3 regions of the Pseudomonas sp. SCB32 genome follow, and region 3 is predicted to be linked to each of the others. Evidence: riboswitches for the same ligand, from Rfam matches in the RefSeq annotation. Region 3 holds a riboswitch; each other region holds the start of a gene.
What was found. Region 3 has a riboswitch for cobalamin ahead of GA645_RS04075 (TonB-dependent receptor domain-containing protein). Riboswitches for the same ligand answer to the same signal wherever they lie in the genome.
Positions count from the first base shown of each region.

Region 1 (6,586 bases), 800 kb from region 3:
CGCGCCGAAGGTCTGGGCCATGGACTGGCCATTGATCACAGCCATTACCGGCACGCCGAAACACCGCGCGAGATCGGCGGCCGAGGGCGAACCGTCGAACAGGCCCATCACGCCTTCGATGAGGATCAGGTCGGCCTCGTCGGCGGCCTCCCAGAGCAGCCGGCGGCTCTCGTCCTCGCCGACCATCCACAGGTCCAGCTGGTAGACCGCTGCATTGCTGGCGCGGGCGAGGATCATCGGGTCGAGAAAATCCGGGCCGCACTTGAACACCCGCACTTTGCGCCCGAGGCGCGTGTGCAGGCGCGCCAGGGCGGCGGTGACGGTGGTCTTGCCCTGGCCGGAAGCGGGAGCGGCGATCAGCAGTGCGGGGCACTGGCGCGAGGTCATCGGGCGCACTCCGCCATAAGGGAATCCATCAGAACTCCACCCCTTTCTGCGCCTTGATGCCCGCCTTGAAGGCGTGCTTCACCAGGCCCATCTCGGTCACGGTATCGGCCGCCTCGACCATCGCCGGCTGCACGCCGCGCCCGGTGGCAACCACATGCTGCATCGGCGGGCGGGCGGCGATGTCGGCAAGCACGGTGTCCAGCTCCAGATAGCCGTGCTTGAGGGCGATATTCACCTCGTCCAGCACCACCAGGCCGACCTGCGGATCGCTCAGCAACTGGCGGGCAATGTCCCAGGCTTCACGGGCCTTGGCGATGTCACGCTGGCGGTCCTGGGTCTCCCAGGTGAAGCCCTCGCCCATCACGTGGTAGCTGACCTCCTCGGGGAAGCGGCGGAAGAAGGCTTCCTCGCCGGTGGTGGCGGCGCCCTTGATGAACTGCACCACACCGACCTTCATGCCATGGCCCAGTGCGCGGGCGACCATGCCGAAGGCCGAGCTGCTCTTGCCCTTGCCGTTGCCGCTGTGAACCAGGAATACACCACGCTCACCCTGGGCCTGGGCGATCTTCTCGTCGACCACGGATTTCTTGCGCTGCATGCGCGAACGGTGGCGTTCGTCCTTTTCCAGGGATTCACTCATCGGTCTCTCTCCTCTCAAAGGGCCTGGTAGCGCACGCCGAAGAGTACGGCGCGGCCGGGCTGCTCATAGCCCAGGGTGGTCTGGTAGTCGGCGTCGAACAGGTTGCTCAGGCGCGCTTGCAGGCGCCACTCCGGGCTCAACGCATATTCGCCGCGCAGGTCCAGGGTGGCGAAGCCGCCCAGACGATTGCGGTTGGCCAGGTCATCGTAGCGATGCCCCTCGGCGTGCAGGCTGGCCCCCAGGCTCAGCGCGTCGAAGCGCCGGTCGAGGTCCAGGTTGAACAGTTGCCGGGCGCGGCGCGGCAGGTCATTGCCACGGCTGCCGCTGGCGCGGCTTTCCGGGTCGAGCAGGCTGGCGTTGGCGTTCCACACCCAGTCCTGCCACTGACTGCCCAGTTGCAGCTCGACGCCGCGGATGCGCGCCTGGTCGATGTTGCCCGGGGCGCGTAATGCCGAGTCGTAGGCGATCAGGTCGTCGATCATCGTGCGATACAGGTTCACCGCCCAGTGCCCCCAGCCGTGATGGCCGTCCAGGCCGAGCTCCACACTGCGCGAGGTTTCCGCGTCCAGGTCGGGGTTGCCGTAGCCGGGGTAATAGAGTTCGTTGAAGGTCGGCGCCTTGAAGGCCGTGCCGTAGCTGGCGAAGGTACGCACCGCGTCGGTCAGCGCATAGCCCCAGGCGAGGTTGCCGGTGTTGCGGCTGCCGAACTGCTGGTTGTCATCGTGGCGCAGGCTCAGCTGCCAATCGTGGCGACCCGCACTGCCCAGGTACTGGGCGAAGGTGCCGCGGTTGTCGCGGGAGGTCACCGCGTAGTCGGTGGAGCTGCCCAGCTCGTCCTGCTGCCAGTCGTAGCCCAGGGTCAGAGTCTGGCCGGGGGCAAGGTCCAGGTCGTTCTGCCAGGACGCGGTGTCACGACGGCTGTCGAAGCGCGAGTAGAAGGCGCCGTCCTGATAGGCGTCGGAGTTGTCCTCGCTGCGCCCGGCGGACAGGGTCACCCGCCAGGGCTCCAGCGGGGCGAAGCGCGCGCGGCCACCGATCACTCGCTGCACGCCATCGTTGTAGGCGTCGAAGCCCTGGGTGCGACGGCTGTTCACCTGATCGAAGTCGTTGTGCGAATCGGTCTGCAACAGGCTGCCGTCCAGCTCCAGGCCGTTGTCGAAACGGTAGCCGGCACGCAGGGAGCCCGAGAGATTGCGGTAACCGTCGCTGTCCGGCTCATGGCCGCTGGCGCCGTTGGCCTTGGCATCGATGCCGGCGGTATCCAGGCTGGACACACCCAGGGCGAACCAGCCGCGCCCATTGCCGGCCGAGGCCCCGGCGCTGCCTTCATAGGTGCTCTGGCTGCCCGCGCCGGCGTAGGCCCAGGGCTTGAAGCCCTGCTCCACGGCCTGGCGGGTGAATATCTGGATCACCCCGCCGATGGCCTCGGAGCCATACAGGCTGGAGCGCGGCCCGCGCACCACCTCGATGCGCTCGATCAGTTCCACCGGCAGGTCCTGCAACGATGCGCCACCGGAAGACACCGAGCCGGCCTTGACGCCGTCGATCAGCACCAGCACATGGTCGGATTCGCTGCCGCGCAGATAAAGGTTGGTGGCCTTGCCGGGCCCGCCGTTGCTGCTCAGGGAGATACCCGGCAGACGCCGCAACAGGTCGGGCACCGACTGCGCCTGGGCGCGTTCGATGTCTTCGCGATCCAGCACACTGACCGAGGCAAGGCTCTGCCCGGCGCGCTGCTCGGTGCGCGTGGCGGTCACCACTTGATCGTCGAGCGCCAGCGGCGTTTCGTCGGCCGCCAGGCCCAAACAGGAGAAGCCGCCCAGCGCCAGCGCCGTCGGCCAATTGAAGAACTGCTTCACGTGAACTCACTCCGCCGCTCTCACCCGCGCGGCTCTGACCCGAAAGGGCAGGCGGAGGACGGGAACGCCCCGGCAGCATAGGCCGGACGGAGCGATCGACAACGCCTCCCGCGTGCCATGGCTTGCAACAGGCCGGTCTCCGGGCTTGCGAGTGGGGCCGTGAAAGGCTCCTGAAACCGCGCCTTCCCATGCCAATGGCACAGTGGCGAAATGCGGCTCGATGCTCGCTTACCGTTGCGGGGGCAGCGCCGGAATGGTCGGACCCACGAGGTCCGAATTCACCGGCTTCCCTGTTTCACCCCCGACTTGCGCCGGGGGCACCTGAAGCAGGCGCGCAGCTTAGTGGCTCGCGGCCTGGGGCGTCAATTGAACAGGCTGTCGCATCCAGCGCCAACGCCCGCCCCAGAGCGGCTAAAACGATATATACAAGTCAAGTGGAGGCACCACAGAAACTCGCTAGAATGCGAGGCATGACAACGACTGCACAGCCCGGCCAGCTCCAGCTCGATCCCCGCGCCAGCCCTCCGCTGATGCACGTCAGCGGCGACTGGACGCTGGCGCATTTCAGCACCCTGGAATCCCAGGTCGCCGACGTACGCCTTGGCGGCCAACCCGCCGAACTGGACTTCAGTAACCTCGGCGCTCTCGACACCGCCGGCGCGGCGCTGCTCGCCGACGTCATCGGCGGCGCGCGCATGGGCCAGCTCGAACAGATCACCCGCAACCTGCCCGCCGAGCGCCTGGCGCTGCTGCGCACCGTGGGCAGCGCCATCACCCAGTGCCGGCTGGACGAACAGAAACCGCCACCCGGCAATGCCATCATCGATGTCCTCGAACGCATCGGCATCGCCACCCTGGCCTTCCGCGGTCATGTCGTCGGCGGGCTCGGCTTCATCGGCCTGACCCTGCAGACCCTGGCGCGCACGCTGGTGCGTCCACGCCGCTGGCGCCTCACCTCGCTGACCGCGCACATCGAGCAGACCGGCCTGGACGCCGTGCCCATCGTCGCCCTGCTCACCTTCATGGTCGGTGCGGTAGTGGCCTTCCTCGGCGCCACCGTGCTGAGGAAGTTCGGCGCGGCGATCTACACCGTCGACCTGGTCGGCTTCGCCTTCCTCCGCGAGTTCGGCGTACTGCTCACCGCCATCCTCCTGGCCGGCCGCACCGCCAGCGCCTTCACCGCGCAGATCGGTTCGATGAAGGCCAACCAGGAGATCGACGCTATCCAGGCCCAGGGCATGGACCCGGTGGAGCTGCTGGTGCTGCCACGCGTGCTCGCGCTGCTGTTGACCTTGCCGCTGCTGACCTTCCTGGCGATGATGTCCGGCATCTTCGGCGGCGGCGTGGTCTGCGCCCTGGCACTGGATATCTCGCCACGCATGTTCCTCTACATGCTGCAGAACGACATCGCCGTGCAGCACTTCCTGGTCGGCATCGTCAAAGCCCCGGTTTTCGCCTTCATCATTGCCGTGATCGGCTGCCTGGAAGGCTTCCGCGTCAGCGGCAGCGCGCAGTCGGTGGGCGAACACACCACCTCCAGCGTGGTCCAGTCGATCTTCGTGGTGATCCTGCTGGATGCGGTGTTCGCCCTGTTCTTCATGGAGATGGGCTGGTGAGCGAGCCGATCATCGTCGTCCGCGACCTCGCCAACCGCTTCGACAGCCATGCCGTGCACGAGCACCTCGACCTCGACGTGATGAAAGGCGAGATTCTCGGCGTGGTTGGCGGCTCGGGCACCGGCAAATCCGTGCTGCTGCGCAGCATCATCGGCCTGCGCCAGCCCAGCGAGGGCAGCGTGCAGGTCTTCGGCCAGAACCTGCTGGAGCTGCCGCCGCCGCGGCGCTCGAAGCTGGAGCGGCGCTTCGGCGTCCTGTTCCAGAACGGCGCGCTGTTCTCCTCGCTGACGGTCAGCGAGAACATCTGCCTGCCCCTGATCGAGCACGCCAGGCTGTCTCGCGCCGACGCCGAGTTCATCGCCAAGGTGAAGATCTCCCTCGCCGGACTGCCACCGGATGCCGGCGCCAAGTACCCCGCCGAACTCTCCGGCGGCATGGTCAAGCGCGCGGCCCTGGCCCGCGCCCTGGCGCTGGACCCGGACATCCTGTTCCTCGACGAACCCACCGCCGGCCTCGATCCGATTGGCGCGGCGGCCTTCGACCAACTCATCCTGACCCTGCGCGACGCCTTCGGCCTCACCGTGTTCCTGGTCACCCACGACCTGGACACCCTCTACACCATCTGCGACCGCGTCGCCGTGCTCTCGCAGAAACGGGTGCTGGTGGTGGGGCCGCTGGACCAGGTCGCCAAGACCAACGACGCCTGGGTGCAGGACTACTTCCACGGCCCGCGGGGCCGTGCCGCGCTGCAGGCCACTGAGCACCTGCGGGAGGAAAGCTGAATGGAAACCCGTGCCCATCACGTGCTGATCGGCCTGTTCACCCTGCTGGTCTCGATCGGCGCCCTGCTCTTCGCGCTATGGCTGTCGCAGTCGGCCAACGACCAGCAGTTCAAGTTCTATGACGTGATCTTCAACGAGTCGGTAACCGGCCTCTCCGAAGGCGGCACCGTGCAGTACAGCGGCATCCGCGTGGGCGACGTGGTGTCCCTGCGCCTGGACCCGAACGACCCGCGCAAGGTCCGTGCGCGCATCCGCGTCTACGAGAGCACGCCTATCCGCGAAGACACCCGCGCCAAGCTGGCGCTGACCGGCGTCACCGGCCAGTCCACCATCCAGCTCTCCAGCGCCGCCCAGGACAGCCCACCGCTGGTGAGCAAGGACGGCAGCATCCCGGTGATCAAGACCATTCCTTCGCCGCTGGCCAAATTCCTCGCCAATGGCGGAGACATCGCCGAAAACATCAACAACCTGCTCACCAACGCAAGCCACCTGTTCTCCCAGGAAAACGTCGACCACATCAGCCGCACCCTCGATCACATCGACCAGGCCACCAGCGTGATCGCCGAACAGCGCGAGGACATCCGCCAGACCGTCAAGGAACTGGCCGCCGCCAGCGAGCAGGCGCGCGTCACCCTGGCCAACGCCAGTGCGCTGCTCGAACGCGCCAACCAGACCCTCGGCAGCCGCGGCCCGGCCATGCTCGACGACACCCAGAAGACCCTGGCCGCCCTGCGCGCCAGCAGCGAGCGGATCGAGCAGCTGCTCAACAACAACTATGACGCGGTGAACGGCGGCCTCAACGGCCTGGGCGAAGTCGGCCCGGCAGTACGCGAACTGCGCTCCACTCTGGAGGACCTGCGCGGCGTCACCCGCCGCCTGCAGGAAAACCCCACCGGCTATCTGCTCGGCCGCGAGCGCAACAAGGAGTTCCAGCCATGACCGCCCTTCCCCGCCTGCTCGGTGTCGCCGCGCTGCTCGGCCTGCTTGGCGCCTGCTCGATCCTCCCGGAAGCGGAAACCCCGGACTTCTACCTGTTGCCGGCCACCCAGCAGCCGGCACGCGGCAGCGCCACGGTGGACTGGTCGCTGCGGGTCAGCACTCCCAGCGCGAGCCTCGCGCTGGACAGCAACCGCATTGCCGTGATCCCCCAGGGCAACCAGATCAGCAGCTACCAGGGCGCGCGCTGGAGCAACCGTGCGCCGGGGCTGCTGCGCGACCGCCTGCTCGACGCCTTCACCGCCAACGGCAGCATCCGCGCCCTGAGCAGCGACGAAACCAGCCTGCAGGCCGACCTCGACCTCA
Region 1 covers NZ_CP045118.1:1,638,674-1,645,259, reverse strand. Annotated here, with positions in the region: gene GA645_RS07710 (cobyrinate a,c-diamide synthase) at 1-387, opposite strand, end outside; gene cobO (cob(I)yrinic acid a,c-diamide adenosyltransferase) at 416-1,027, opposite strand; gene btuB (TonB-dependent vitamin B12 receptor) at 1,042-2,886, opposite strand; cobalamin riboswitch at 2,999-3,226, opposite strand; gene GA645_RS07695 (MlaE family lipid ABC transporter permease subunit) at 3,357-4,502, shown strand; gene GA645_RS07690 (ATP-binding cassette domain-containing protein) at 4,499-5,284, shown strand; gene GA645_RS07685 (MlaD family protein) at 5,285-6,223, shown strand; gene GA645_RS07680 (ABC-type transport auxiliary lipoprotein family protein) at 6,220-6,586, shown strand, end outside.
Region 1: linked by a shared signal. The riboswitch ahead of btuB (TonB-dependent vitamin B12 receptor) and the one ahead of GA645_RS04075 (TonB-dependent receptor domain-containing protein) in region 3 are both predicted to bind cobalamin.

Region 2 (6,586 bases), 120 kb from region 3:
GAACTGCCGGGCGTTGTCCATGCCACCCTGACGCAGGTACTGCCAGAGGCGCTCGGTATCCTGCGGCGGGACGCTGCAGAGGGCGGTGAGTTCGGGGTCGGGCTTGTCGTCGCCAGGCACCGCGATCAGCGTGGCGCCACGCTCGGCCAGCGCCGCCAGCTGCTCCATGCCGTAGCGCCAGTAACCGACGCCGCCGTGCACCGAGATCAGGATGACCTTGGCGTGCTGCAGCACCTCGTCGACGTAGAGGTCTACCGAGGCGTGGTTCTGCAGCTGCATGGGGTTGGCCAGGCGCAGGCTCGGGTAATTCTCCGGCAGCTCGCGGGCGGCCTCGGCGAGCAGCGCCAGGTGCGAATCGCCGCTGCAGAGGATCACCAGCTCGGCGGGTGTCTGGGCCAGGTGGGCGATGCCGTCGTCGGGGACGAAGCCGCCGGGTTGGGTGCGCAGCAGGTGCATGGGCGTGCTCGGTAGATTGCTCTTGTAGGAGCGAGCAAGCTCGCTCCTACGAAAAGCTGTGTTACGCCAGGGCGGTACGCAGCTCGTTGGCGATGGTGGCCTGGTCCAGTTCCTGGCCGATTACCACCAGGCGGGTACCGCGGGTTTCGTCGCTGCGCCAGGCCCGGTCGAAGTGTTTGTCGAAGCGCTTGCCGACGCCCTGTACCAGCAGGCGCATGGGCTTGCCGGGGATGGCGACGAAGCCCTTGATGCGCAGCACGGCGTGGCGCTCGACCAGCGCGTTCAGCGCATCGAGCAGGGCGCGCTCTTCCACCTCCGGCAGGTCGACGTGGAAGGAGTCGAACTCGTCATGGTCGTGCTCTTCATGACCTTCGTGGTCGTGATGAGTCGGGCGGCTGTCGATGTGCAGCTCGGCCTCGGCGTTCAGGCCCAGCAGCACCGAGAGCGGCAGCTGGCCGGAATTGGCTTCGACGATTTTCACCGCCGGCGGCAGCTCCTCGGCGACTTCGGCGCGCACTCGGGCCAGTGCCTCGGCATCCAGCAGGTCGGCCTTGTTCAGTACTACCAGGTCGGCGCTGGCCAGCTGGTCTTCGAAGAGTTCGTGCAGCGGCGATTCGTGGTCCAGGTTCGGGTCCTGCTTGCGCTGCTCGTCCACCTGCTCGGGATGGGCGGCGAAGGTGCCGGCGGCCACGGCCGGGCTGTCGACCACGGTGATCACCGCATCCACCGTGCAGGCGTTGCGGATTTCCGGCCACTGGAAGGCCTGCACCAGCGGCTTGGGCAGGGCCAGGCCGGAGGTCTCGATGAGGATCTGGTCGAGGTCGCCACGGCGCGCCACCAGCTCGCGCATTACCGGGAAGAATTCTTCCTGCACGGTGCAGCACAGGCAGCCGTTGGCCAGTTCGAAGACGCGGCCGACCGCTTCTTCTTCGCTGCAACCGATGGAGCACTGCTTGAGGATTTCGCCGTCGATGCCCAACTCACCGAACTCGTTGACGATCACCGCGATGCGGCGGCCTTCGGCGTTGTCGAGCATATGGCGGAGCAGGGTGGTCTTTCCGGCGCCGAGGAAGCCGGTGACGATGGTGACGGGGAGTTTGGCCAGGGTTTTCATGCGCGCCTCGCAAGCGAAAGTTTGAAGGCGGATGAAGGGCGCGCGCGCGGGTTCGCCGCGCAACGAAGGTCGCCACCGGATCACCCCGCCCGGTTGTCTGTTGATAACCAACCGGTTCCGGATCTCGCGAGCTAGAGCAGAACAAGGCAAAAATCGGGGCGGGAGCGGAGTTTACGTCAGTAAATGAGCATCCCGAGCCGGTTTTTAACGCAGTTATGCCGACGCGCAGCAGATCGAAAACCAGTCACGAGGCAGGTCTCCTGGCTCACAGCCCTTGATTGTCCTTTCGCCTTCCCGCCGTCGTCGGCAGTGGCTCGTGAAAGGACAGGCTGTTCACAGTTGCGGGGGCAGCCGTGGCGCATCCGAAGATTTCCACGTTCCCTCTTAGCTCCGGCCAGCGCCGGAGAACCTCGAAGGGCAGAAGGCTACGCAGCGATGGCGAGGCGGTCAATCGCCGGGGATCGGTTGCCGCGCGGTTGACGCTCGCGGGGCTTCGTGGTCAGCTAGCGCGGTTTCAGGTGTCTCGCGCCGTCGTGTGCGAGGTGAAACGGGAAGCCGGTGCGTCCGCAAGGACCAGTCCGGCGCTGCCCCCGCAACGGTAAGCGATTGAAGGGTCATCGGTAGCCACTGTGCTCGCGCATGGGAAGGCTGACCCGCCCGGCCGCATCGGCCGACATCGCAAGCCCGGAGACCGGCCTGGAATCCTTCGTTTTGGCAAACCCGCGGTGGGCGGGCGCAGGCCGTGGCGCAGCCGATTCCGGCGCGTTCGAATGCGTTCAACCTCTGCGTTCTCTACTCAAGTTTCAGAGGGAACGTTCATGTCCAGCAGCATCCTGGCGCAACAGGCGTCGAGCACTTCCATCCCCCTTTCCAAGCGCATCAGCCTGGCCGTCGGCGCCAGCCTGCTCGGTGCGCTGCTGGTGTACTTCGCCGGTTTCTCGCACCTGGAGGCGGTGCACAACGCCGCGCATGACACTCGCCATAGCGCGGGCTTCCCCTGCCATTGATGTGTACCGGCTGCGTGTAGACGCGGCTGAGTCGAGGCGTCCCTGACTGCTCGTTCGAAGCGGTCACGGGAATGCTTTGCCTGCCACACGCGGCCCGGGAAATCGGAGAACTGCAATGATCAAACGTATCGCCCAGACCGCCGGTTTCGCCGGCCTGATCGCGGCGTTGGTGCTGACCCTGGTCCAGCTGTTGTGGGTGTCCCCGCTGATTCTCAAGGCGGAAACCTACGAGAAAGCCGAGCCGGCCGCCACGCTGGTCGAGGAGCACAGCCACGAACACGCCGATGGCGCCGCCGCCGGCCATCACCACGACCAAGAAGCCTGGGAGCCGGAAGACGGCTGGCAGCGCATCCTCTCCACCACCGGCGGCAACCTGGTGGTCGCAGTGGGCTTCGCGCTGATGCTGGCCGGCCTGTTCACCCTGCGTGAGCCGGGCAAGACGTCCGAAGGCTTGCTCTGGGGGCTGGCCGGTTTTGCCGTGTTCACCCTGGCGCCGTCGCTCGGCCTACCGCCGGAAGTCCCCGGTACTGCCGCGGCGGATCTGGCCCTGCGGCAGACCTGGTGGATCGGCACGGCCGCCTCCACTGCAGCAGGCCTTGCGCTGCTGGTGTTCAGCCGCAACTGGCTGCTGCGCGGTGTGGGCCTGGCGCTGCTGGTGGTGCCGCATGTGATAGGCGCACCACAACCTGAAGTGCATTCCAGCCTCGCGCCGGAGAGCCTCGCCCACGAGTTCATCGTTGCCTCGCTGGTCACCAACGCGGTGTTCTGGGCGGCCCTGGGCCTGGTCGCTGCCTGGTTGTTCCGTCGCTTCGCGCCATCGGCCTGATTCATCGCTATGCTCGACCCCGCAGCCGGCCCAGCCGCCTGCGGGGTTTTTATTTTCATCTTCAAGGAGAGCGACCATGACGCTGGTTGCCGGCCTAGGTTGCCGCCGGGGCTGCCCGCTCGATGAACTGCGTGCCTTGCTGCGCGATACGCTGGCCGAAGCCGGGCTCTACGAGTCGAGCCTCACCGCGCTGGCCAGTGCCACGCTCAAAGCCGACGAAGAAGGGCTGGCGGCCCTGGCCGCCGCGCTCGATCTGCCGCTGGCGCTGTTCACGCCACAGCAACTGGCGGCCTGTGAGAAGCGCCTCGACCAGCCCTCGGAGACGGTACGCACGGCCATCGGCAGCGCCAGCGTCGCCGAAGCCGCCGCGTTATTGCAGGCCGAAGCCCAGGGCGGCGCGCCGGCGCGTCTGCTGGTGGGCAAGCGCCGCAGCGAGCACGCCACCTGCGCGTTGGCCTTCATCCCCGTCGAATCCGAACAGGAGCAGCCATGACGGTCTTTTTCATCGGCGCCGGCCCCGGCGATCCCGAACTCATCACGGTCAAGGGCCAGCGGCTGATCCGCTCCTGCCCGGTGATCCTCTACGCCGGCTCGCTGGTGCCGCCGGCGGTGCTGGAAGGACACAGCGCCGAGCGCGTCGTGAATACCGCCGAGCTGCACCTGGACGAGATCGTCGCGCTGCTGGCGCAGGCCCACGCCGAGGGCAAGGACGTGGCGCGCGTGCACTCGGGCGATCCGTCACTGTATGGCGCCATCGGCGAGCAGATTCGTCATCTGCGCGAGCGCGGCATTCCCTACGAGATCATTCCCGGCGTCACCGCCACTTCGGCCTGCGCGGCGATTCTCGGCTGCGAGCTGACCCTGCCGGATATCTCGCAGACGCTGATCCTCACCCGCTATGCGAGCAAGACGCGGATGCCCGAGGGCGAATCCCTTGCCGAACTGGCGCAGCACCGAGCGACCCTGGCGATCCACCTGGGTGTCGGTCAGTTGGAGTCCATCGTCGCGGAGTTGCTACCGCACTACGGAGCGGACTGTCCCATCGCGGTGATCCATCGCGCCAGCTGGCCGGATCAGGACCAGGTTACCGGCACCCTTGGCGACATCCTGCCCAAGGCGCAGGCGAAGGGCTTCCGGCGTACCGCGCTGATCCTGGTGGGCAAGGTGCTGGGGGCGGAGGGCTTTGCCGATTCGTCGCTGTACAGCGTGGGGCATGCGCATCTGTATCGCCCGTAGGGCGGTTACCCGGCCGACAGTGGCCGCGTGCCGAGGCTCTGGGCGAAGCGCAGCAGGTAGCCGTCCGGGTCCTGCACGAGGAAGTTGCGCTCCCCGTACAACTGCTCGCTCTGCCGATACCAGCGCTCCTCCACGGGCTTGCGCAGTGGGAGCCCCGCCTCGTTCAGCGAGCTCACCAGCGACTGTGTGTCGGGGCAGCGGATGGAGAAATTGACCCCACGCCCCAGCGGGTGGTCCAGCGGGCGCACGCTCCACGGCGAGTCGGAGTGCCAGTCCTGTTCCAGCATGAGCTGGCTGTCGCCAAAGGAAAGAAAGGCGAAGCCGTCCTCGGGGCGCTGGTACTCGATGGCGAAGCCGAGCACCTCGCAGTAGAAGTGCAGGCTTCGCGGCAGGTCCGAGACGATCAGCTCCGGCACCAGGGCATTCATCTTCAGCATGATGGTGTTCTCACGCCCGCCACTCATCCGAGCGCGGCAGCGTTCCGCGTCGCAGGTACCAACGCACGCCCCAGTGCACGCCTAGCGCCGCAATTACCGTGAGCAGGATCTTCAAGCCTTCCGCATCCATGGCTGCTTCCCTCGTCCAGTTTCCGCCTGACAGGGTATTCCTGCGACAAACCACCGCACAGGTACAGATCGTTGCCGAATGTGCGGAGCAGTCCCGGCGTCTTGCCCTACAACGAGTGAATGATCCGTCCGAGGGTTTCCATGGCCTGTTCGCTGCTCGCTGTCCACGGATGGCCATAGTTCAACCGCAGGCAGTGGCCGAAGCGCCGGGTGGCCGAGAAGATCGGCCCCGGTGCCAGGCTGATGCCCTGGGCCAGGGCGAGCTGGAACAGCTTGAGCGCGTCGATGTGCTCGGGCAGTTCCAGCCACAGGAAGTAGCCGCCGCTGGGCCGGGTGACGCGGGTGGCGGCGGGGAAGTGCCGGGCCACGGCGGCGAGCATCGCGTGCTGCTGGCTTTCCAGCGCGTGACGCAGCTTGCGCAGGTGGCGGTCGTAGCCGCCATGCTGCAGGTAATCGGCGATGGCCGCCTGGGCCGGCACCGAGGCCGACAGGCTGGTCATCAGCTTGAGCCGCTCGATCTGCTCGGCGTAGCGCCCGCCGGCCACCCAGCCGACCCGGTAGCCCGGCGCCAGGCTCTTGGAGAAGGAGCTGCAGTGCATCACCAGCCCTTCGCTGTCGTAGGCCTTCACCGGCTTGGGCGCCTGGGCGGCGAAGTACAGCTCGGCGTAGACGTCGTCCTCGATCAGCGGCACCTGGTGCTGGGCCAGCAAGGCGGCGAGGGCGCGCTTCTTGTCCTCGGCCATGCTGGCGCCCATCGGGTTCTGGAAGTTGCTCATGAACCAGCAGGCCTTGATCGGCAGGCGTGCCAGGCTATCGGCGAGCACGTCCAGGTCGATGCCCTCGCGCGGGTGCACGGGGATTTCCACCGCTTTCAGTTTCAGGCGCTCGAGCACCTGCAGGCTGGCATAGAACGCCGGCGCCTCGATGGCCACCAGATCGCCCGGCTGGGTGACCACCTGCAGGCACAGGTTCAGCGCTTCCAGCGCGCCGTTGGTGACTACCAGCTCCTCCACCGGCAGCGGCATGCCGCCGACCATGTAGCGCAGGGCGATCTGCCGGCGCAGGGCGTGGCTGCCGGGCGCGAGGTCGGAGACCGTGGCGCGCGGGTCCATGTCGCGCACGGCGTGGGCCATGGAGCGTGCCAGGCGCGGCAGGGGGAAGAGTTCCGGTGCCGGGAAGGCGGAGCCGAAAGGTACGGTGTCCGGGTCCTTGATGGAGCTGAGCACCGAGAACACCAGTTCGCTGACGTCCACCTCGGTGGTCTGCGCGTCGTGACGGGCGATTTCCGGCTCGGCCAGCGCGCGCTGCACGTGCTCGCGGACGAAGTAGCCGGAGCGCGCGCGGGCGACGATCAGCCCGCGATCCTCCAGCAGGTAATAGG
Region 2 covers NZ_CP045118.1:719,657-726,242, forward strand. Annotated here, with positions in the region: gene cobN (cobaltochelatase subunit CobN) at 1-456, opposite strand, end outside; gene cobW (cobalamin biosynthesis protein CobW) at 518-1,570, opposite strand; cobalamin riboswitch at 1,803-1,998, opposite strand; cobalamin riboswitch at 2,070-2,285, shown strand; gene GA645_RS03475 (CbtB-domain containing protein) at 2,389-2,577, shown strand; gene GA645_RS03480 (CbtA family protein) at 2,693-3,403, shown strand; gene GA645_RS03485 (cobalamin biosynthesis protein) at 3,480-3,896, shown strand; gene cobM (precorrin-4 C(11)-methyltransferase) at 3,893-4,639, shown strand; gene GA645_RS03495 (VOC family protein) at 4,645-5,076, opposite strand; gene mapR (GntR family transcriptional regulator MpaR) at 5,313-6,586, opposite strand, start outside.
Region 2: linked by a shared signal. The riboswitch ahead of GA645_RS03475 (CbtB-domain containing protein) and the one ahead of GA645_RS04075 (TonB-dependent receptor domain-containing protein) in region 3 are both predicted to bind cobalamin.

Region 3 (6,586 bases):
ACATCAGCCAGGGCCAGGAGAGCAGTGCCGCGTTCCGCCTGACCATCGATCGCGCCTGGACCGACGGCACCGAGCCGACCGACCAGCCGCAACAGCCTGAACAGCCTGTTCCTGAGCAACCGACTCAACCGGAACAGCCTCAACAGCCAGAGCAACCGGAGCAGCCGACCTCCAAGGCCATGACCTTCGCCGCCACCGACCATGCCGGTCCGGTCACGGGCGAGCTGGCCAGCGGCGCCACCACCGACGACATCCGTCCGGTCTTCCACGGCACCGCCACCCCCAACACGCTGGTCAGCATCGTCGCCGAAATGATCGGTGCCGACGGCAAGCCTGTCGCTGGCGGCAGCTTCGAGGTGGGCAAGGCCCTCGTCCAGCAGAACGGCACCTGGGAATTCACCCCCTACGCCCCGCTCAAGGACGGCGCCTATGACTTCCACATCAGCCAGGGCCAGGAGAGCAGTGCCGCGTTCCGCCTGACCATCGACCGCGCCTGGACCGACGACGTCAGCACCTCGAAAGGCTCTTTCCTGCCCAGCCATGGCATGGAACTGGATCTGAGTGGCCTGAGCGCGTCCTCTCACGACGACAGCTCCAGCGTCCAGAGCGCCTCCGCCGGCAAGGCATCGCTGCCGTCGCTGAGCAATGTGTTGGAAATCGCTACCCATGAGCTGCCGCTGGCAGGTAATGGCTTCGCCACCAACGCCAACGCGTCGGTATCGTCTGTCTCGTACTACGCTCCGGCCGACTTCCACCCGGTGAAACTCGACGAGCTGACCGTCCAGCACGTCGTGGTGTAACCCCCTGTTGTACGGCGGGCCTCCTCGCGAGGTCCGCTGTGCGGCTTTCCGCCGCAAGTACCTCTCCTTCTCCCGCCAGACCGCTTTCACCCCGCAACACGGCAGCGTCCGTCCAGGCCGCGTCCGCGTAGCGCCCGACACCCGCGCCAAATCCCGACTATCCGGTCGTCCGAAGGATTGGCCCCACGTTGCTTGGGCCAATCCAGAGCATCAGGTAAACTCCCGCATCTTTTGCCTTCTCATAACGATCAGCCTGATGCCCACGACGTTCCACGAGATTCCCCGCGAGCGCCCCGCCACGCCCCTGCTCGACCGCGCCAGCACGCCGGTCGAACTGCGTCGGCTGGGCGAGACGGAGCTGCTGACCCTCGCTGACGAACTGCGCCAGTACCTGCTGTACAGCGTCGGCCAGACCGGCGGCCACTTTGGCGCCGGGCTCGGCGTGATCGAGCTGACGGTCGCCTTGCACTACGTCTTCGACACCCCGGACGACCGTCTGGTGTGGGACGTCGGCCACCAGGCCTACCCGCACAAGATCCTCACCGGTCGCCGCGAGCGCATGGGCACGCTGCGCCAGAAGGACGGCCTGGCCGCCTTCCCGCGTCGCTCGGAGAGCGAGTACGACACCTTCGGCGTCGGCCACTCCAGCACCTCCATCAGCGCCGCCCTGGGCATGGCCATCGCCGCGCGCATGCAGGGTTCGGGCCGCAAGTCGGTGGCGGTGATCGGCGATGGCGCGTTGACCGCAGGCATGGCCTTCGAGGCGCTCAACCACGCGTCGGACGTGAAGGCCAACATGCTGGTAGTCCTCAACGACAACGACATGTCGATCTCCAAGAACGTCGGCGGCCTGTCCAACTACCTGGCCAAGATCATCTCCAGCCGCACCTATTCGAGCATGCGCGAGGGCAGCAAGAAGATCCTCTCGCGCCTGCCCGGCGCCTGGGAGATCGCGCGCAAGGTCGAGGAACATGCCAAGGGCATGCTGGTCCCCGGCACCCTGTTCGAGGAGCTGGGCTGGAACTACGTCGGCCCCATCGACGGCCACGACCTGCCGACCCTGATCGCCACCCTGCGCAACATGCGTGACCTGGACGGCCCGCAGTTCCTCCACGTGGTCACCAAGAAGGGCAAGGGCTTCGGCCCGGCCGAGGTCGACCCGATCGGCTACCACGCCATCACCAAGCTGGAGCCGATCAAGGCCCCGGCGGAACCGAAGAAGCCCTCCGGGCCCAAGTACTCCAGCGTGTTCGGCCAGTGGCTGTGCGACATGGCAGCGCAGGACCCGCGCCTGGTCGGCATTACCCCGGCGATGAAGGAAGGTTCGGACCTGGTGGCCTTCGCCGACAAGTTCCCGGACCGCTACTTCGACGTCGCCATCGCCGAGCAGCACGCCGTGACCCTGGCGGCCGGCATGGCCTGCGACGGCGCAAAGCCGGTGGTGGCGATCTACTCCACCTTCCTGCAGCGCGGCTACGACCAACTGATCCACGACGTCGCGGTGCAGAACCTCGACGTTCTGTTCGCCATCGACCGGGCAGGTCTCGTCGGCGAAGACGGCCCGACCCACGCCGGCAGCTTCGACCTCTCCTACCTGCGCTGCATCCCTGGCATGCTGGTGATGACCCCCAGCGACGAGAATGAACTGCGCAAGCTGCTCACCACCGGCCATCACTTCGAAGGCCCGGCGGCGGTGCGCTACCCGCGCGGCACCGGCCCCAACGCGCCCATCGAACAGGCGCTGGAGCCGGTGGAAATCGGCAAAGGCGTGGTGCGCCGCGAAGGCAAGGCCGGCAAGGTCGCCTTCCTGGTGTTCGGCGTGCAGCTGGCCGAGGCACTGAAAGTGGCGGAGCAGTTCGACGCGACCGTCGCCGACATGCGCTTCGTCAAGCCGCTGGACGAGGAACTGGTGCGCCAGCTGGCGGCCAGCCACGAACTGCTGGTGACCCTCGAGGAAAACTCGGTGATGGGTGGCGCCGGCGCCGCCGTCAGCGAATTCCTCGCCCGCGAGAACATCCTGCAGCCGGTCCTGCACCTGGGCCTGCCGGACTACTACGTGGAGCACGCCAAGCCGGCGCAGATGCTCGCCGAGTGCGGTCTTGACGCTGCCGGCATCGAACGCTCGGTGGGCGCTCGCCTGGAGGCGCTCGGCAACCGCTGAGCGCATGCCTCTCCCGGAGTATTGCCAGCGACGGGCGCACCCACTAAGGTGCGCCCGTTTTCGTTCGAGGTAACGGGAAGCAGGTGAAAGACCTGCGCTGCCCCCGCAACGGTAACCGACCGCAGGCCCTGGCCTGCCGCGCTGTGAACCGCCACTGTGCATCCGCATGGGAAGGCCGCAGACGTGAGCGTCGGCAGCCCGGAGACCGCCCTCGTACGCCCCGACTGGTGTTGCGGAGGGCCGCACCGTCAAGTGCGGCCTGCCGCCCTTGCCACGCCCTCCTCGAAAGTCATCCGACCGCTTTTGAGGACGTTCCATGAAACTGACCCGACTCGCCCTGGCCACCGGCCTCCTGCCCGGCCTGGCCTTCGCCGATGCCAGCGTTCCGAGCGGTGACATCTACGCCATGCCCGCGCTGGTGATCACCTCCGGTCGCCAGGTCCAGCCGCGCGCCCAGGCCACCTCCGCCAACAGCGTGTTCACCCGCCAGGACATCGAGCGCCTGCAGGTGCGCAGCGTGCCCGAGCTGCTCAAGCGCGTGCCCGGTGTACAGATCGGCAGCTCCGGCGGCGTGATCTCCTACTCCGTGCGCGGCACCAGCACCGCGCAGACCCTGGTGCTGGTCGACGGCCAGCGCATCGCCTCGGCCAGCACCGGCATCGCCCGCCTGGACTACCTGAGCATCGACAATATCGAGCGCGTGGAAGTGACCCGTGGCCCGCGTTCCTCGCTGTACGGCGCCGACGCCATCGGCGGCGTGATCCAGATCTTCACCCGCCGCGGCGAAGCCGGACTGCACCCGGAAGTGCGCCTGGCGGCCGGCAGCTACGGCACTGTCGAGCGCAGCATGAACCTGTCCGGCGGCGACGAGCGCACCACCTACAGCCTGGGTGGTAGCCTCGACGAGAGCGCCGGCTGGGACCGCACCACCGACAAGGTCGGCGCCGACAGCGACCACGATGCCCAGCGCAACAAGGCCGTGCACCTGAACCTCGACCACCGTTTCAACGAGGACTGGAAGGCCGGCCTGAACCTCAACGACCAGCGCGGCAAGAACGAGTACGACGACGCCTACAACTTCGACCCGGGCTCGCCCCGCGACGAATTCCGCGTCAGCAGCTACAGCGGCTTCCTCGACGGCCAGCTCAATGACATCTGGAACAGCCGCCTGGAACTGGGCCGCAGCTTCGACCGCAACAAGGCTCTGGGCGCCGCCGACAGCTGGAACAACGGCACCCTGGAAACCACCCGCTACTCGGCGGGCTGGATCAACCGCCTGCAACTGGACGCCGCCAACCAGCTCGCCCTCGGCACCGACTGGTACGAAGACCGGGTGGAAGGCAGCTCCGCGCCCGACCAGGACCGGCGCGAGAACCACGCCTTCTTCGTCCAGCACAGCTTCAAGGGCGAATCCTTCGGCACCGAACTGGGCCTGCGCCACGACGACAACCAGGTCTACGGCACCCAGAACAGCTGGAACGCCGCCTTCAGCCTGCCGGTGGGCGACAACCAGAGCTGGATCGCCAGCTACGGCGAAGGCTTCCGCGCGCCGACCTTCAGCGACCTCTACTACCCCGGCGCCGGCAACCCCAACCTCAAGGCCGAGACCTCGAAGACCTATGAGCTGCAATGGCGTGGCGACTTCTCCGGGACCCACCTGGAGACCTCGCTGTACCGCACCGAGGTCGACAACCTGATCGCCTGGGACAGCACCAGCAACCAGCCGGAGAACATCGCCAAGGCGCGCATCGACGGCTTCGAGGCCAGCGTCGCCCGCAAGGTGCTGGGCTGGCAGGCCAACCTGGGCCTGAGCCTGATCGACCCGCGTGACCGCGACACCGGCCACACCCTGCCGACCCGCGCCCGTCGCACCCTGAGCCTGGACCTCGACCGGCAGTTCGGCGCCTACGGCGTCGGCGGCTCCTGGCGCGCGGTCAGCCAGCGCTACGACGACGCGGCCAACACCCGCGAACTCGGCGGCTACGGCGTGCTCGACCTGCGCACCAGTTGGCTGGCCAGCGACGAACTGCGCTTCGACCTGAAGCTCGATAACGCGCTGGACCGCGACTACGCCCTGGGCGACTACCTGCGCCCGACCAGTCCGACGGACTACATGGGCGAAGCACACCCGTACCGCGAACCAGGCCGCACCGCACTGCTGGCGGTGACCTGGACGCCGGAGCTGTAAGGCCTTCCGAAGACCCCAGCGCTTCTGTGCTTTTGTAGGATGGCGTGGAGCGAAGCGATACCCATCAGCCCCTGTATCGACCGCATGGGTATCGCCAGGGCTCCACCCATCCTACGGTTCGACGCTCCCGAACACCGTAGGAGCGGGCTATGACCGCGATTCGCGCCCATGGGCTAGGCGCCCCCTCGGTCCTACGACGAGCAGCCCGGCGTGACCCGATCGATCAGCGCGAGCCAGATCCTGTAGGAGCGAGCTTGCTCGCGAACCCGCCCGGCAGCGGACCTAAACCAGAAGCCCGGCCATCCGCCCCAGCTCCGCGCAATCCTGCGCGTGCCAGTCGGTCAGCTCCGGCCAGGGGTTGTCGGCCAGGTTGACCAGCGCACTGTGTGCGCCAGCCGCGCGGGCGCAGTCGAGGTCGAAGCGGTAGTCACCGACCATCAGCATCCGCTGCGGCGCCACGTCCCAGCGCGCCGCCAGACGCAGCAGGCCGTCCGGGCTGGGCTTGGGATCAGCCTCGCCACGGCCGAGGACGTCCTCGGTGAGGAAGCAGTCGCCAACACCGATGGCGTCCAGGGTAATCAGCGCCAGCTCATGGGCATTGCGGGTCAGGATGCCGAGTCGATAGCCCGCGCCGTGCAGCGCGCGCACCAGCGCCACCGCGCCGGGCGCGGCGGTCGACGCCACGGCCAGCTCGCGCTCGTGCTCCAGCAACCAGGCGTGCTTGGCGGCCGCCTCGTCCTCCGGCAGTGCCGCCAGGTGGGAAAGGATGTCGTGCTCCAGGGGAATGCCCAGGGCCCGTTTGATCGCCGGGAAGTCGTGCACCGCCAGGGTCAGGGTGCCGTCCATGTCGAACACCCAGTGGCGGATTTCGTCGAGTTTCACGACCAGTCCTCGCGGTGGCGGATCAGGCCTTCCTGGGTCGCCGAAGCCACCAACTGGCCGTCACGGTTGAACACGCTGCCACGCACGAAGCCACGGCCATTGCCGGCCCAGGGACTGTCGATGGCGTAGAGCAGCCACTCGTCCGCGCGCAGGTCGCGATGGAACCACACGGAATGGTCGATGGTGGCGACCTGCATGTCCTTCTGCCACACCGAGCGACCGTGGGGCAGCAGCGAGGTGGTGAGGAAACCGAAGTCCGAGGCGTAGGCGAGGATGTACTTGTGCAGCGCCGGCACGTCCGGCAGCTTGCCGTCGGCGCGCAGCCAGAGGTACTTGATCGGCTCGCCGACCAGCGGATCGTAGGGGTCGTTCTGGGTGACCGGGCGGATCTCGATGGGCTTGGGGTACAGCAGCTTGTCGCGGATCAGCTCGGGGAACTGCTCGGCGCTGCGCCGCTTGAGCTCGGTGTCCGTGGGCAGGTTTTCCGGGCCGACCACGTCGGGCATGGCGATCTGGTGCTCGAAGCCGCCCTCGTCGGTCTGGAACGAGGTGCTC
Region 3 covers NZ_CP045118.1:838,607-845,192, reverse strand. Annotated here, with positions in the region: gene GA645_RS04085 (Ig-like domain-containing protein) at 1-800, shown strand, start outside; gene dxs (1-deoxy-D-xylulose-5-phosphate synthase) at 1,057-2,961, shown strand; cobalamin riboswitch at 2,991-3,190, shown strand; gene GA645_RS04075 (TonB-dependent receptor domain-containing protein) at 3,278-5,149, shown strand; gene GA645_RS04070 (HAD family hydrolase) at 5,432-6,031, opposite strand; gene tesB (acyl-CoA thioesterase II) at 6,028-6,586, opposite strand, start outside.